4 regions of the Enterobacter sp. 3U4 genome follow, and region 4 is predicted to be linked to each of the others. Evidence: predicted binding sites of a transcription regulator. Region 4 holds the regulator's gene; each other region holds the start of a gene.

Evidence for each region. Region 4 encodes Fur, which represses iron uptake genes when iron is present. Its sites were predicted from a motif close to ATAATAATGAGAACNACTATCAA; they were not measured.
Region 1: a site for Fur is predicted at 1,833-1,855, ahead of sufA (Fe-S cluster assembly scaffold SufA). Genes of this name have one in related genera too.
Region 2: a site for Fur is predicted at 1,747-1,769, ahead of RVY89_RS22795 (siderophore-interacting protein). Genes of this name have one in related genera too.
Region 3: a site for Fur is predicted at 1,710-1,732, ahead of zupT (zinc transporter ZupT). Genes of this name have one in related genera too.

What each region holds. Positions count from the first base shown of each region.
Region 1 covers NZ_CP136665.1:1,994,016-1,997,126, forward strand. Annotated here, with positions in the region: gene sufB (Fe-S cluster assembly protein SufB) at 1-1,416, opposite strand, end outside; gene sufA (Fe-S cluster assembly scaffold SufA) at 1,425-1,793, opposite strand; gene RVY89_RS09425 (MerR family transcriptional regulator) at 2,107-2,835, opposite strand; gene RVY89_RS09430 (diguanylate phosphodiesterase) at 3,024-3,111, opposite strand, start outside.
Region 2 covers NZ_CP136665.1:4,778,900-4,782,010, forward strand. Annotated here, with positions in the region: gene RVY89_RS22785 (methyl-accepting chemotaxis protein) at 1-1,179, shown strand, start outside; gene RVY89_RS22790 (PadR family transcriptional regulator) at 1,176-1,670, opposite strand; gene RVY89_RS22795 (siderophore-interacting protein) at 1,818-2,582, shown strand; gene RVY89_RS22800 (DNA repair protein) at 2,583-3,111, opposite strand, start outside.
Region 3 covers NZ_CP136665.1:32,537-35,647, reverse strand. Annotated here, with positions in the region: gene RVY89_RS00190 (glutathionylspermidine synthase family protein) at 1-666, shown strand, start outside; gene ygiD (4,5-DOPA-extradiol-dioxygenase) at 760-1,548, opposite strand; gene zupT (zinc transporter ZupT) at 1,745-2,518, shown strand; gene ribB (3,4-dihydroxy-2-butanone-4-phosphate synthase) at 2,552-3,111, opposite strand, start outside.
Region 4 covers NZ_CP136665.1:2,648,336-2,651,446, reverse strand. Annotated here, with positions in the region: gene chiP (chitoporin ChiP) at 1-649, shown strand, start outside; gene chiQ (ChiQ/YbfN family lipoprotein) at 697-1,023, shown strand; gene fur (ferric iron uptake transcriptional regulator) at 1,164-1,610, opposite strand; gene fldA (flavodoxin FldA) at 1,902-2,432, opposite strand; gene ybfE (LexA regulated protein) at 2,588-2,875, opposite strand; gene ybfF (esterase) at 3,004-3,111, opposite strand, start outside.

The DNA.
Region 1 (3,111 bases), 650 kb from region 4:
GAACACGTCCTTACAGAAGCCGTTAACAATCATCGAGATGGCGTCTTCTTCGCTGATCCCGCGCTGCAGGCAGTAAAAGAGCTGATCTTCCCCAATTCGTGACGTGGTCGCCTCGTGCTCCAGCTTGGCCGTGTTATTACGGCATTCGACGTACGGGAAGGTATGTGCGCCGCAGTCTGCGCCAATCAGCATCGAGTCACACTGGGTAAAGTTTCGCGCATTGGTGGCCGTCGGCATGATTTTCACCAGCCCGCGATAGCTATTCTGGCTGTGTCCAGCGGAGATACCTTTCGAGATAATGGTCGATTTGGTGTTTTTACCAATGTGGATCATCTTGGTGCCGGTATCCGCCTGCTGATGGCCGCTGGTGAGCGCCACCGAGTAAAACTCGCCGATGGAGTTATCCCCTCGCAGGATGCAGCTCGGGTATTTCCAGGTGATGGCCGAGCCGGTTTCGGACTGAGTCCACGACATCTTGCTGTTTTCCCCTTCGCACAGCGCACGCTTGGTCACGAAGTTGAGAATACCGCCGGTATTGCCGTCGCCGGGGAACCAGTTTTGCACCGTCGAGTATTTCACCTCGGCGTCTTTATGGATGATGACCTCCACCACCGCCGCGTGCAGCTGATAGCTGTCGCGGACCGGGGCGGAGCATCCTTCGATATAGCTGACGTAGCTCCCCTCATCGGCCACCAGAATGGTACGTTCGAACTGGCCGGTTTTTTCGGCATTAATACGGAAATAGGTGGAAAGCTCCATTGGACAGCGCACGCCTTTCGGCACGTAAATAAAGGTACCGTCCGAGGCCACCGCTGCGTTAAGTGCCGCAAAGAAGTTATCGTTTGAAGGCACTACGGTCCCGATGTACTTTTTCACCAGTTCCGGATGATCGTGAATCGCTTCGCCGAAGGAGCAGAAAATGATCCCCTGCTCTGCCAGCTTCTCGCGGTAGGTGGTCGCCACCGAGACCGAGTCAAAGATAGCGTCCACCGCCACCTCTTTTCCTTCGCGCACCGGTACGCCCAGCTGGTTAAAGGCTTCTTCCACCTCTTTGCTGAGGAAGCTATTCTCAGCGCCGGTTTGCTGCACCGCGCCGGGCTGCGAGGCACAGGTGTCGTCACAGCTGCCGCAGGACGGCGCGGAGTAGTAGCTGTAATCCTGGTAGTTCAGCTTGTCATAATGCGCTTTCAGCCAGTGCGGCTCTTCCATCTCCAGCCAGGCGCGGAAGGCGCTCAGGCGAAACTCCAGCATCCACTCTGGCTCATTGCGTTTCGCCGAGATCGCCCGCACGACATCTTCGTTGATGCCTTTCGCCAGCTCATCGGTCTGCAGCTGGGTGAAGAACCCCTCTTTATAGTTGAGGTGCCCGCCGCTCCAGGTATTTACTTCACTCGTTGCTTCAGTATTACGAGACATAGTTCCGCCTATACCCCAAAGCTTTCGCCGCAGCCGCATTCGTTCTGGGCTTTCGGGTTATGAAATTTGAATAACTGATTTAAGCCTTCGCGGACGTAGTCCACTTCGGTGCCGTCGATAAAGGGCATGGCCTGCAACGCGACGTACAGTTTCGCGCCGTCGGTCTCGAACACCAGGTCATCTTTTTCGGGCTCGGTGACGGTATCGAGAACGTAACCGAAACCTGCGCAGCCGGTTTGTTTGACACCCAAACGCACGCCGAGGATCTCGGGCTTTTTCGCTACCAGCTCGTGAATATGTGCCGCAGCCGCTGGCGTGAGCGTTAACCCGCGCCAGGTGAAATCGGCAGGATTAAAGGTTTCTGAATGCAGTTCCATAGGTCCACCTCATCTGATAAGCCATCAGGGCATAACACCATGTTAGTGATAACGATTATCACTTCAACCCTCTGTCAGCAGGGGCATTCGGCTTAACCGCCCTTTTTGCCTACTTTTATTAAGCATAGACCCTGTGAGAGGATGCAGTCAGGATGGATTTAATTGTTCAATGCATTGATTAATAATGCATTTCGTCGTGGCGTTTGTGACGGAGAAGCGAAAAGTAAAATATGCATCGGAAATGCCTATTTTTGAGATAGCTTTTGCGCAGAAAGTGATAAAAACAAAAAAAGGCCCTCAAGGCCTCTTACACTCAGTGATGGAATGAGACAGCAAAACCCTGCTCACGCCAGTGGTCGAGCTGTTCCTGCTGGCGAGGCGTGGGGGATTTCCCCGTCCAGACGAAGATTTTTTGCCCCGGGAAAAGTTCAGGACGCGGCGAATCAATCGGTTCTGCCAGGACGTCAATGTGCCAGCCCTTCTGCGACAGGCGCGCGGCTTCCAGCCAGAGGTGGGTGCGGTCATCGCATTCCCAGCCAATCAGGAGCGCGTCTTTACCGGCTTTTTTGCGGGACTCCGCCAGGCTTGCAATCGCGAATTCGATCAGGACACCGTCAAACAGGCTCGCCATGTGACGCACGGTGTTTTGATCCTGATTCATGCGCTGACGGACGGGAGAAATAATATTGTCAATCAGGGCATCTATCGGGTGATCGCGGCGGAATTCGCCCATTTTGGCGCGCAGCTTTGCCGGGCTGGCGTAGCGCAGAACGGTCATCATCTCTTCCTGGAACGAGACCCAGTTGCCCTGAGTCAGAACTTCCTTGTTTTCCAGCAAGGCTTTGACTTTTCCGACCGAGACGCCGCTTTTCATCAGGCGCTTGATCTCTTCTATGCGGAGGATATCTTCATCGTCAAACTGACGATGCCCCCCTTCGCTTCGCTGCGGCTTCAACAATCCATAACGGCGCTGCCAGGCACGCAGCGTAACGGGGTTGATACCGCATCGTTCGGCCACTTCGCCGATACTGTAATAGGCCATTAACTCCCTCACGCTCAGAACTTCCATACCTAACTGCACCAACCTTATCAGATTGTACACACCATTTGTATAACTAAGACCGCATTTTGCTCAGGTGAATGGGATGCTTCTCCCTTCACCTGTTAATACATTGTTGTATAAAATTTGCCGTTCGTACAGTTAACTCTGTCCGATTGTGTACAGCATTATCATAAGTCGAACTTTTTCTCCGGCCAGGCAATAGCGGGAATACCGCCGTGTCGTGGGCTGGCAAAAAGATGTCCCTGGAACTGGGAA
Region 2 (3,111 bases), 2.1 Mb from region 4:
TCGCGCTACCGCATTTTGCAGGCGGTGCAGAACAACAATCGTGCGGGCGCCATTCAGGAAATGATGACCACCACCCTCGCCGTGCAGCAGGCTTATAAAGCGAAGGTAAAGGAGCTGATTACCATTCAAAACAGCGAGATGCAGAGTGCAGGCGCGCAGGTGGAAGGGGATTTCAGGTCTAACCGCCTGCTGCTGATCCTGCTCACGCTCTTTAGCATCGGGGCAGGAAGCCTGATCGGCTGGTTTATCGTGCGCGCTATCACTCGTCCGCTCGGCGAGGCGGTGAATTTTGCTAAAGCCATTTCAGAGGGCGATCTGACGGGCAGCATCACGCCACACGGCAAAGACGAAACGGGTCTGCTGCTGCATGCGCTGATGGAGATGAAGACGCGACTGCTGGACATTGTGCAGCAGGTGCAAACCGGCTCGGAGAACATCTCCAGCGCGGCCGCGCAGATTGTTGCCGGAAACCAGGATCTGGCGGCGCGCACGGAAGAGCAGGCAAGTTCTGTCGAACAGACCGCCGCCTCGATGGAGCAGATCACCGCGACGGTGAAAAATACCGCCTCGCATACCGGGGAAGCCACCAACCTCTCGGCGGATGCCGCCACGGTGGTCAAAAACAACGGAGAGATGATGAAGCAGGTGACCAGCAAAATGCGCCTGATTAACGACACATCGAACCGGATGTCCGACATTATCGACCTGATCGACGCCATTGCCTTCCAGACCAACATTCTGGCGCTGAACGCGGCGGTGGAAGCGGCGCGCGCCGGCGAACACGGCCGCGGCTTTGCGGTTGTCGCCGGCGAGGTGCGCCAGCTTGCCCAGAAGAGCGCGTCGTCTGCCAGCGAAATCCGTGAGCTGATTGAAAGCTCCACCAGCCAGACTCAGGACGGGATGAACCTGGTCGAAAAAGCGAGTGGGCTGATTAACGGGATGGTCGGTAACGTGGAGGAGATGGACGTGATTCTGCGGGAAATTCGCCAGGCCAGCCACGAGCAGACGGAAGGTATCTCGCAGATTAACAGCGCGATTGGCCTGATTGACGCCACCACCCAGCAGAACTCCGCGCTGGTGGAGGAGTCTGTGGCTGCGGCGGCATCGCTTAACGAACAGGCGATGCACCTGAAAGAGCTGGTACGCGTCTTCCGCGTGAGCGAGCACGTTCCGGCTTAGTCCAGCTGGGAGATCTCGAGCGCCGCGCGGTCAATGACGCCGATAATTTGCTTGAGCTGCGCGTCGCTGAGCTCTCCCTGATTTACCTTCAGGTCTAACACCGCCTTGAAGTTATCAAGCGCCCGCTTCATCTGCGGGTTTTTGCGCAGCTGAAAACCGACGCTGCGCGCTTTGATACGCACCTGGATCTGTTCCAGCTGTTCCCGGTTTTCGTCCAGCCAGCGTTGTCCTTCAGCGGAAATCGCAATCTTCTTACGACCGCTCTCTTCTTCCGTAATGGTGATAAAGGACTGATCCTGAAGATAATCCAGGGTTGGATAGATCACTCCGGGGCTCGGGGTGTAATTTCCCTGGGTCAGATTCTCGATCTCTTTGATCAGCTCGTAGCCGTGGCTCGCGCTGCGGGTCAGGATATCCAGAATCACCAGCCGCAGATCGCCGTGGCCGAAAAAGCGCGGTCGACGCCCGCCTCCATCGTGTTCGTGTCGCATAATATGTCCGTCAAATTGATATATCTAAACTATATCTAAGATATATTCAGATGCAATCTAAAAGATCTTGCATTTCTCCTTATTAGTAATCATTATCATTTGAAAATTGATTTAGATATATCGTATTCATCAGAGAAGGGGCTACAAATGGCATCTACCCGTTACCCACAGCGTGTTCGTAATGACCTGCGTTTTCGCGAGCTGACGGTGCTCCGCGTTGAGCGCGCCAGCGCGGGTTTCCAGCGCATTGTGCTAGGCGGCGAGGCGCTGGAGGGCTTTAGCTCCCGCGGTTTCGACGACCATACCAAAGTCTTTTTCCCGGCACCCGGGACGACGTTTACGCCGCCGGTGGTCACCGATGAAGGCATTGAATGGGGCGACGGCGTACGTCCTCAGGCGCGCGACTATACGCCAATTTACGACGAGGCAAATCATGAGCTGGTACTCGATTTCTTCATTCATGACGGCGGCATAGCCAGCGGATGGGCGCTACAGGCGAAGGTAGGCGATAAGCTGACCATCGGCGGCCCGCGCGGTTCGCTGGTGGTGCCGGAGGATTACGCCTGGCAGCTGTACGTGTGCGACGAGTCCGGCATGCCCGCGCTGCGTCGACGCTTAGAGAGCATTGCGCAACTGCCGGTTCGCCCGGACGTGCAGGCGGTCGTGACGGTTGGGGATGAATCGTATAAGGACTATCTGGCGCACCTGAGCGCGTTCAACATCACCTGGGTGGTGGGCCATAGCGAGCAGGCAGTCGCGGACCATCTGGCGGCGCTGACTGTTCCTGGGGAAGACTACTTCATCTGGCTGACCGGGGAAGGGAAGGTGGTGAAGACGCTGAGCCGTCAGTTTGAAACCGACGCGATTGACCCTCAACTGGTGCGTGCCAGCGCATACTGGCACGCCAAATAATCAGGCGGCAGAATCCAGCTGCGCTTCGTTCACCTGATGTTCGAGCGAGGCGCGGACCTCGTGCAGCGCTTTCTCCTGCTGAGCGAAGTACGCTTCCATATTGTTGAGCGACGAGACCAGCAGCCAGGATTCCTCTTTCTCCAGTTCCGCCAGCTCGTTCACTAAGATGTCGATCTGCTCTCGCACCTGCGCCATTTTCTTGCGGATACGTTCCAGATCGTTCAGCCTGTCGCTTGCCATCAGCGGCTCGAAGCCCTGCTGCAGGCGGGCCACCAGTGAGCGAATGGTTTTAACGTCACCACGCTGCTTCGCCTGATTGAGCTGCACCATCATCGCGTTGGCTTCCTCTTTCAGATCGTCTGCAACCAGGTCCGGGTGGCAGAGCTTGCTCGCCTGACGCCAGAGACGCTTGAGCTCGTTCCGATCCTCTTCCGAAAGATCTCTGCCCTTGCGCAGCCGTACTTCGGCATCGTGATGCTGCTCGCGATACTTCTCGTACTCTTCGTTAGCGTCGTCGCGCGCCTGACGC
Region 3 (3,111 bases), 2.2 Mb from region 4:
CGCGAGCAGTTTGGCTTCAACCTGCTGCATCTCGCCTGCTGCCGCGACACGGAAGAAGACCGTGGCACGGTTCAGTATCTGCAGGACTGCGCCGCCGAAGCGGAAGTGGCGACCGAGTTCCTCTATATCGAGGATATCGGCCTGGGTGAAAAGGGTCAGTTCACGGACATGCAGGATCAGGTGATCAGCAACCTGTTCAAGCTCTACCCGTGGGAATATATGCTGCGCGAGATGTTCTCCACCAAGCTGGAAGATGCTGGCGTGCGCTGGCTGGAGCCGGCCTGGAAGAGCATCATCTCCAACAAAGCCCTGCTGCCGATGCTGTGGGAGATGTTCCCGAATCACCCTAACCTTCTGCCGGCCTACTTTGCGGAAGATAATTACCCGCAGATGGAGAAATACGTCGTTAAGCCGATCTTCTCTCGCGAAGGTGCGAACGTGTCGATTATCGAAAACGGTAAGACGCTGGAAGCGGTTGAAGGGCCGTACGGCGAAGAAGGGATGATCGTCCAGGAGTTCTATCAACTGCCGAAATTTGGTGACAGCTATACGCTGATTGGCAGCTGGCTTATCAACGATCGGCCGGCCGGGATTGGTATTCGCGAAGATCGCGCGCTGATCACGCAGGATCTGTCGCGGTTTTATCCGCATATTTTTGTGGAATAAGACTGCGGCCTGATGCCCTCACCTCAGCCCTCTCCGACAGGGAGAGCGTGCAAACACTAAAAACGGCAACCTGAAGTTGCCGTTTTGCTTTTATTACCCCACCTGCACCGACAGCATACTCAGACTTCCCATCTCGATCCCGTCGACCGGGATCGTAACCGGCTCCTGACCATCCCACGCGCCAAGAACGTACAGCAACGGCAGGAAGTGTTCAGCCGTCGGGTTAGAGAGCGAACCGCCTTCGTGATCCAGATAGTTCACCAGCGGATGCGCCTCAGCCGGGCCTTGCCAGGTCAGGTTCGCTTTGACGTAGTCGTTAAAAGAGATCGCCCATGGGTACGGCGTGTTCTCACCGTGCCAGCGTGCGGTACGCAGGTTATGCACCACGTTGCCGCTCGCCACCAGCATGATGCCTTCATCACGCAGGGTCGCCAGCTTACGGCCCATCTCCAGATGCCAGGCGGCCGGTTTGGTGCTGTCGATGCTCAACTGCACCATCGGGATATCCGCGTCAGGATACATTTTAATCAGAACGCCCCAGGAGCCATGGTCAAAGCCCCAGGCTTCTTTATCCAGCGTCACAGAGACAGGCGCCAGCAAATCCACCAGCCTTTGTGCCAGCTCAGGCGAGCCGGGGGCCGGATAATGCGTGTCGTACAGCGCCTGCGGGAAGCCGCCAAAATCATGAATGGTTTTTGGCGCTTCCATGGCGGTCACGCCTGTTCCACGGGTAAACCAGTGTGCAGAGACCACCACGATCGCTTTCGGACGCGGCAACGTCTCGCCCAGATGACGCCAGGCGCGGGTATAGACGTTGTCTTCCAGAACGTTCATTGGGCTGCCGTGGCCTAAAAACAGGGCTGGCATACGGGAAGAAGTCATGGTGATATCCTTACAGAAGGTGTCAATTTAATGGTGCTACATTACGCGCAATCCGGCAAAGATGAACGCAGATAAGCGTGAAGATCATCATCAGGAAATTTGAATGTAAGGAATGTGTAAAGCCGGGTTTTCCCCCTCGCTTTGCCAGAAATGAATCATTTATATTAATGAGAATCATTATCATAAGGAGCAATGCATGTCAGTCCCCTTGATCCTGACCATACTGGCGGGCGCCGCGACCTTCATCGGTGCGCTTCTCGGCGTGCTCGGCCAAAAGCCCTCTAACCGCTTGCTGGCCTTCTCACTGGGCTTTGCTGCCGGGATCATGCTGCTCATCTCCCTGATGGAGATGCTGCCTGCCGCGCTGGGCACAGAAGGCATGTCTCCACTGCTGGGCTACGGCATGTTTGTCTTTGGTCTGTTGGGATACTTTGCCCTCGATCGGATGCTGCCGCACGCGCATCCGCAGGATTTAATGCAAAAAAACGTGACGCCCATGCCGCGCAATATCAAGCGTACCGCCGTACTGTTAACGCTTGGCATCAGTCTGCATAACTTTCCGGAAGGGGTCGCCACCTACGTGACGGCCAGCAGCAATCTTGAGATGGGCTTTGGCATCGCGCTGGCGGTCGCCTTACACAATATTCCTGAAGGGCTGGCCGTGGCTGGGCCCGTGTATGCCGCAACGGGCTCGAAACGTACCGCGGTGTTCTGGGCGGGTATTTCCGGGATGGCCGAAATCCTTGGCGGCGTGCTGGCCTGGCTCATCCTCGGTAGCCTGGTCTCTCCGGTAGTGATGGCGGCGATTATGGCAGCGGTAGCCGGGATCATGGTTGCGCTTTCGGTGGATGAACTGATGCCGCTGGCGAAGGAGATCGATCCTAACAACAACCCCAGCTATGGCGTGCTGTGCGGAATGTCGGTGATGGGATTAAGTCTGGTTCTGCTGCAGACCGCAGGAATCGGGTAAAAAAACGCCGGGACATCCCGGCGTTTTTTATTATCAGCTGGCTTTGCGCTCGTGCGCCTGGCGATACTCAACCAGATCTTCAATCGTTACTACCGGCATGTTGTGCAGGCGGGCAAAGGTGATGCACTCCGGCGCGCGCGCCATGGTGCCGTCATCGTTGGTCAATTCGCACAGCACGCCAGCAGGTTTGAAGCCAGCCAGCGTCACCAGATCGATCGTCGCTTCGGTGTGACCACCGCGGGTCAACACGCCGCCCGCCTGCGCACGCAGTGGGAAGACGTGACCTGGACGGTGCAGATCGGATGGCTTCGCACCATCAGCAATCGCTGCACGTACGGTGGTCAGACGGTCAGCCGCAGACACACCGGTGGTCACGCCATGCGCCGCTTCAATGGTCACGGTAAAACCGGTACCAAAGGCGCTGGTGTTGTTTTCGACCATCATCGGCAGCTCAAGCTGCTTACGACGATCTTCGGTAATACACAGGCATACGATGCCGCTGCCGTGACGGATGGTCAGCGCCATCTGTTCAACGGTCATGTTTTCGGCGGCGAAAATCATGTCGCCTTCGTTTTCACGGTTTTCATCGTCAA
Region 4 (3,111 bases):
TGCTAAGGCCAGCTATAAGTTTGATGTCGCGGGTAGCCCGCTGAGTACCAGCTACCAGTTCTACGGTACGCGCGATAAAGTCAGTAACGGTGGCGTTAACGACATCTACGACGGTACCGCCTGGCTGCAGGCGCTCACCTTTGGCTACAAGGTTGGTCAGGTTGATTTGCGTCTGGAAGGCACATGGGTGAAAGCAGAAGGGCAGCAGGGCTACTTCCTGCAGCGTATGACCCCGACCTACGCTTCCTCCAACGGTCGTCTTGATATCTGGTGGGATAACCGCTCAGACTTCAACGCAGACGGCGAGAAAGCGGTCTTCTTCGGCGCAATGTACGACCTGAAAAACTGGAACCTGCCTGGCTGGGCGGTGGGCGCTTCTTACGCTTACGCCTGGGATGCAAAACCTGCCGACATGGCAACACCGGATGCTTACTACGATCCAAACTATCGCCTGAAAGAGTCTTCCTACAGCCTGGATGCTATCTATACCCTGCAGGATGGCCGCGCGAAAGGCACGATGTTCAAACTGCATTTCACCCAGTACGACAACCACTCCGATATCCCGAGCTACGCGGGCGGTTACGGCAACATCTTCCAGGATGAACGTGACGTGAAATTCATGGTTATCGCCCCATTCACTATCTTCTGATGAACGCACCGGCGGGCTGAGTCCCGCCGGTATGGAGACTGTACATGATGAAAAAAATCGTAATCGTCGCGTTGCTGGCATCAGGGCTGGTGGCGTGCGCTCAGACACAGGCACCGAAAGAGGACACCCGTCTGAAGGAGGCGTATAGCGCCTGCATTAATACTGCGGAAGGATCGCCGGAGAAGATTGAAGCCTGTCAGAGCGTGCTGAACGTGTTGAAGAAAGAGAAAGCACACGAGCAGTTCGCGACGCAGGAGAACGTCCGCGTGATGGATTACCAGGCCTGCATTCAGGCACGTAAAACCGGTAACGATCAGGAAGTGGCGAAGCGTTGCGATAAGATCTGGAACGAGATACGCAATAACAATAAATAAGTGCTTTACGCCCGGTGGTGCTGCGCTTACCGGTCCTACAAAGGTGTCATAGCCCGTAGGCTCGGTAAGCGCAGCGCCACCGGACTTTTTACAGGCAAAAAAAAGCCAACCTTGCGGCTGGCTCAGAGTATGAATACTGATTATTTCGCGTCGTGCGCGTGGTCGTCTTCGCGGCAGTCGCCTTCAGCGCAGTGACCGTAAAGGTACAGGCTGTGGTTGGTCAGGCGGATGCCATGACGCGCGGCGATTTCACGCTGGCGTGACTCGATGGAATCATCGCTGAATTCAATGACCTTGCCGCAATCGAGGCAGATCAGGTGATCGTGGTGCTGCTGCTGAGTCAGTTCGAAAACAGATTTACCGCCTTCGAAATTATGACGGGTAACAATGCCCGCGTCATCAAACTGGTTCAGCACGCGATAGACGGTAGCCAGCCCAATCTCTTCACCCATGTCGATAAGACGTTTATAGAGGTCTTCCGCACTGACATGGTGATTGTCTGGACCCTGAAGCACTTCGAGGATTTTTAACCGAGGAAGCGTAACTTTCAGGCCAGCCTTCTTTAATGCGGTATTGTTGTCAGTCATGCGGAATCTGTCCTGTTGCTAAACGATTCACTTCTGTAGGAAGTGACAGAAAATGCACCTGGGATAATGCGTCTCATTATAGAACTGCCATGGCTAAATGAAAACTGCAAGTCTCAGGCAAAATATGCTTATAAAAATGGGGTATCACCAACAAACTTGCTCAATGAAAAACCACATTTTATCAGGGAGACATTGTACAGGTCTGGGCGAAAAAGTTAAAAGATTGTAGCAATTAATTTAATCGGTTTGACCTGGTGCACGGGCGCAACCGCCGTTGCGCCGCGATAAAAATCAGGCGTTAAGAATATCGTCCAGGTGCAGTTCTTCACGGATCTGCTTAACCCATTTCTCGACGCGCTCAGCGGTCAGTTCTGGCTGACGGTCTTCGTCGATGGCCAGACCCACGAAGTGATCGTCATCGGCCAGGCCTTTAGACGCTTCGAAGTGGTAACCGGCGGTCGGCCAGTGGCCTACGATAACCGCGCCATTCGGCTCAATGATGTCGCGGATGGTACCCAGCGCGTCACAGAAGTATTCGGCGTAGTCTTCCTGATCGCCGCAGCCAAACAGGGCAACCAGCTTACCGTTGAAGTCGACTTCTTCCAGCGTCGGGAAGAAATCATCCCAGTCGCACTGGGCTTCACCGTAGTACCAGGTTGGGATACCCAGCAGCAGAATGTCATAGCCTTCCAGATCTTCTTTGCTGCTCTTGGCGATGTCATGCACATCAGCAACGTCTTTACCGAGCTGTTTTTGAATGTTTTTTGCGATATTTTCGGTATTGCCGGTATCACTGCCAAAGAAAATGCCGATGATTGCCATGAGTAAAATAACCTCTTGAAACTTAATAGTATGGTGGCGCAATTCGGCCACGGATAAGGGCAATAATAGCAGAACTGGCAACCCTGCGGAAACTGCTATCGCGCAGGACTGCACTCTGTGCTACATGAAAAGGGTAATTAAGGGAATTTTCAGACTTATGCCTGGCCGCGCAACGTCTCAAGCTGGGCGATCAGCATCTCTTCAATGAGCTCGCTGCGGCTGATATTTCGCGCGTCAGCCAGCTCGTTCAGCGCATCGACGGCGTCGGCGTTAAGCTTCAGTTCGACACGCTTAAGCCCACGATTTTTATCGCGTTTAAGCTGATTGCGTTTATTGATACGCAGCTGTTCATCGCGCGAAAGCGGATTCGTCTTCGGTCGTCCCGGGCGACGCTCATTCGCGAACAGATCTAGTGTCGTACGGTCCGTTTGTTCTTTGGCCATGATTCTGAGACTTCGGGGGAAACACGCCGCCCTGCTAATGCCCGGGCGATAAGCGCGCCATCATACATCACCAATAACGGCGCGCCAACGACTGGAAGCCCGCAGCCTTCCAGTCGCTCTCTTTTTAATCAATTTGTAGTATCAGCAAGATAGCGGCGAATGGCGCGCAGTACGGCGTCAGGTTTTTCCGCATGCACCCAGTGCCCGGCACCGGCAATAACGTGGGCGCGAGCCTG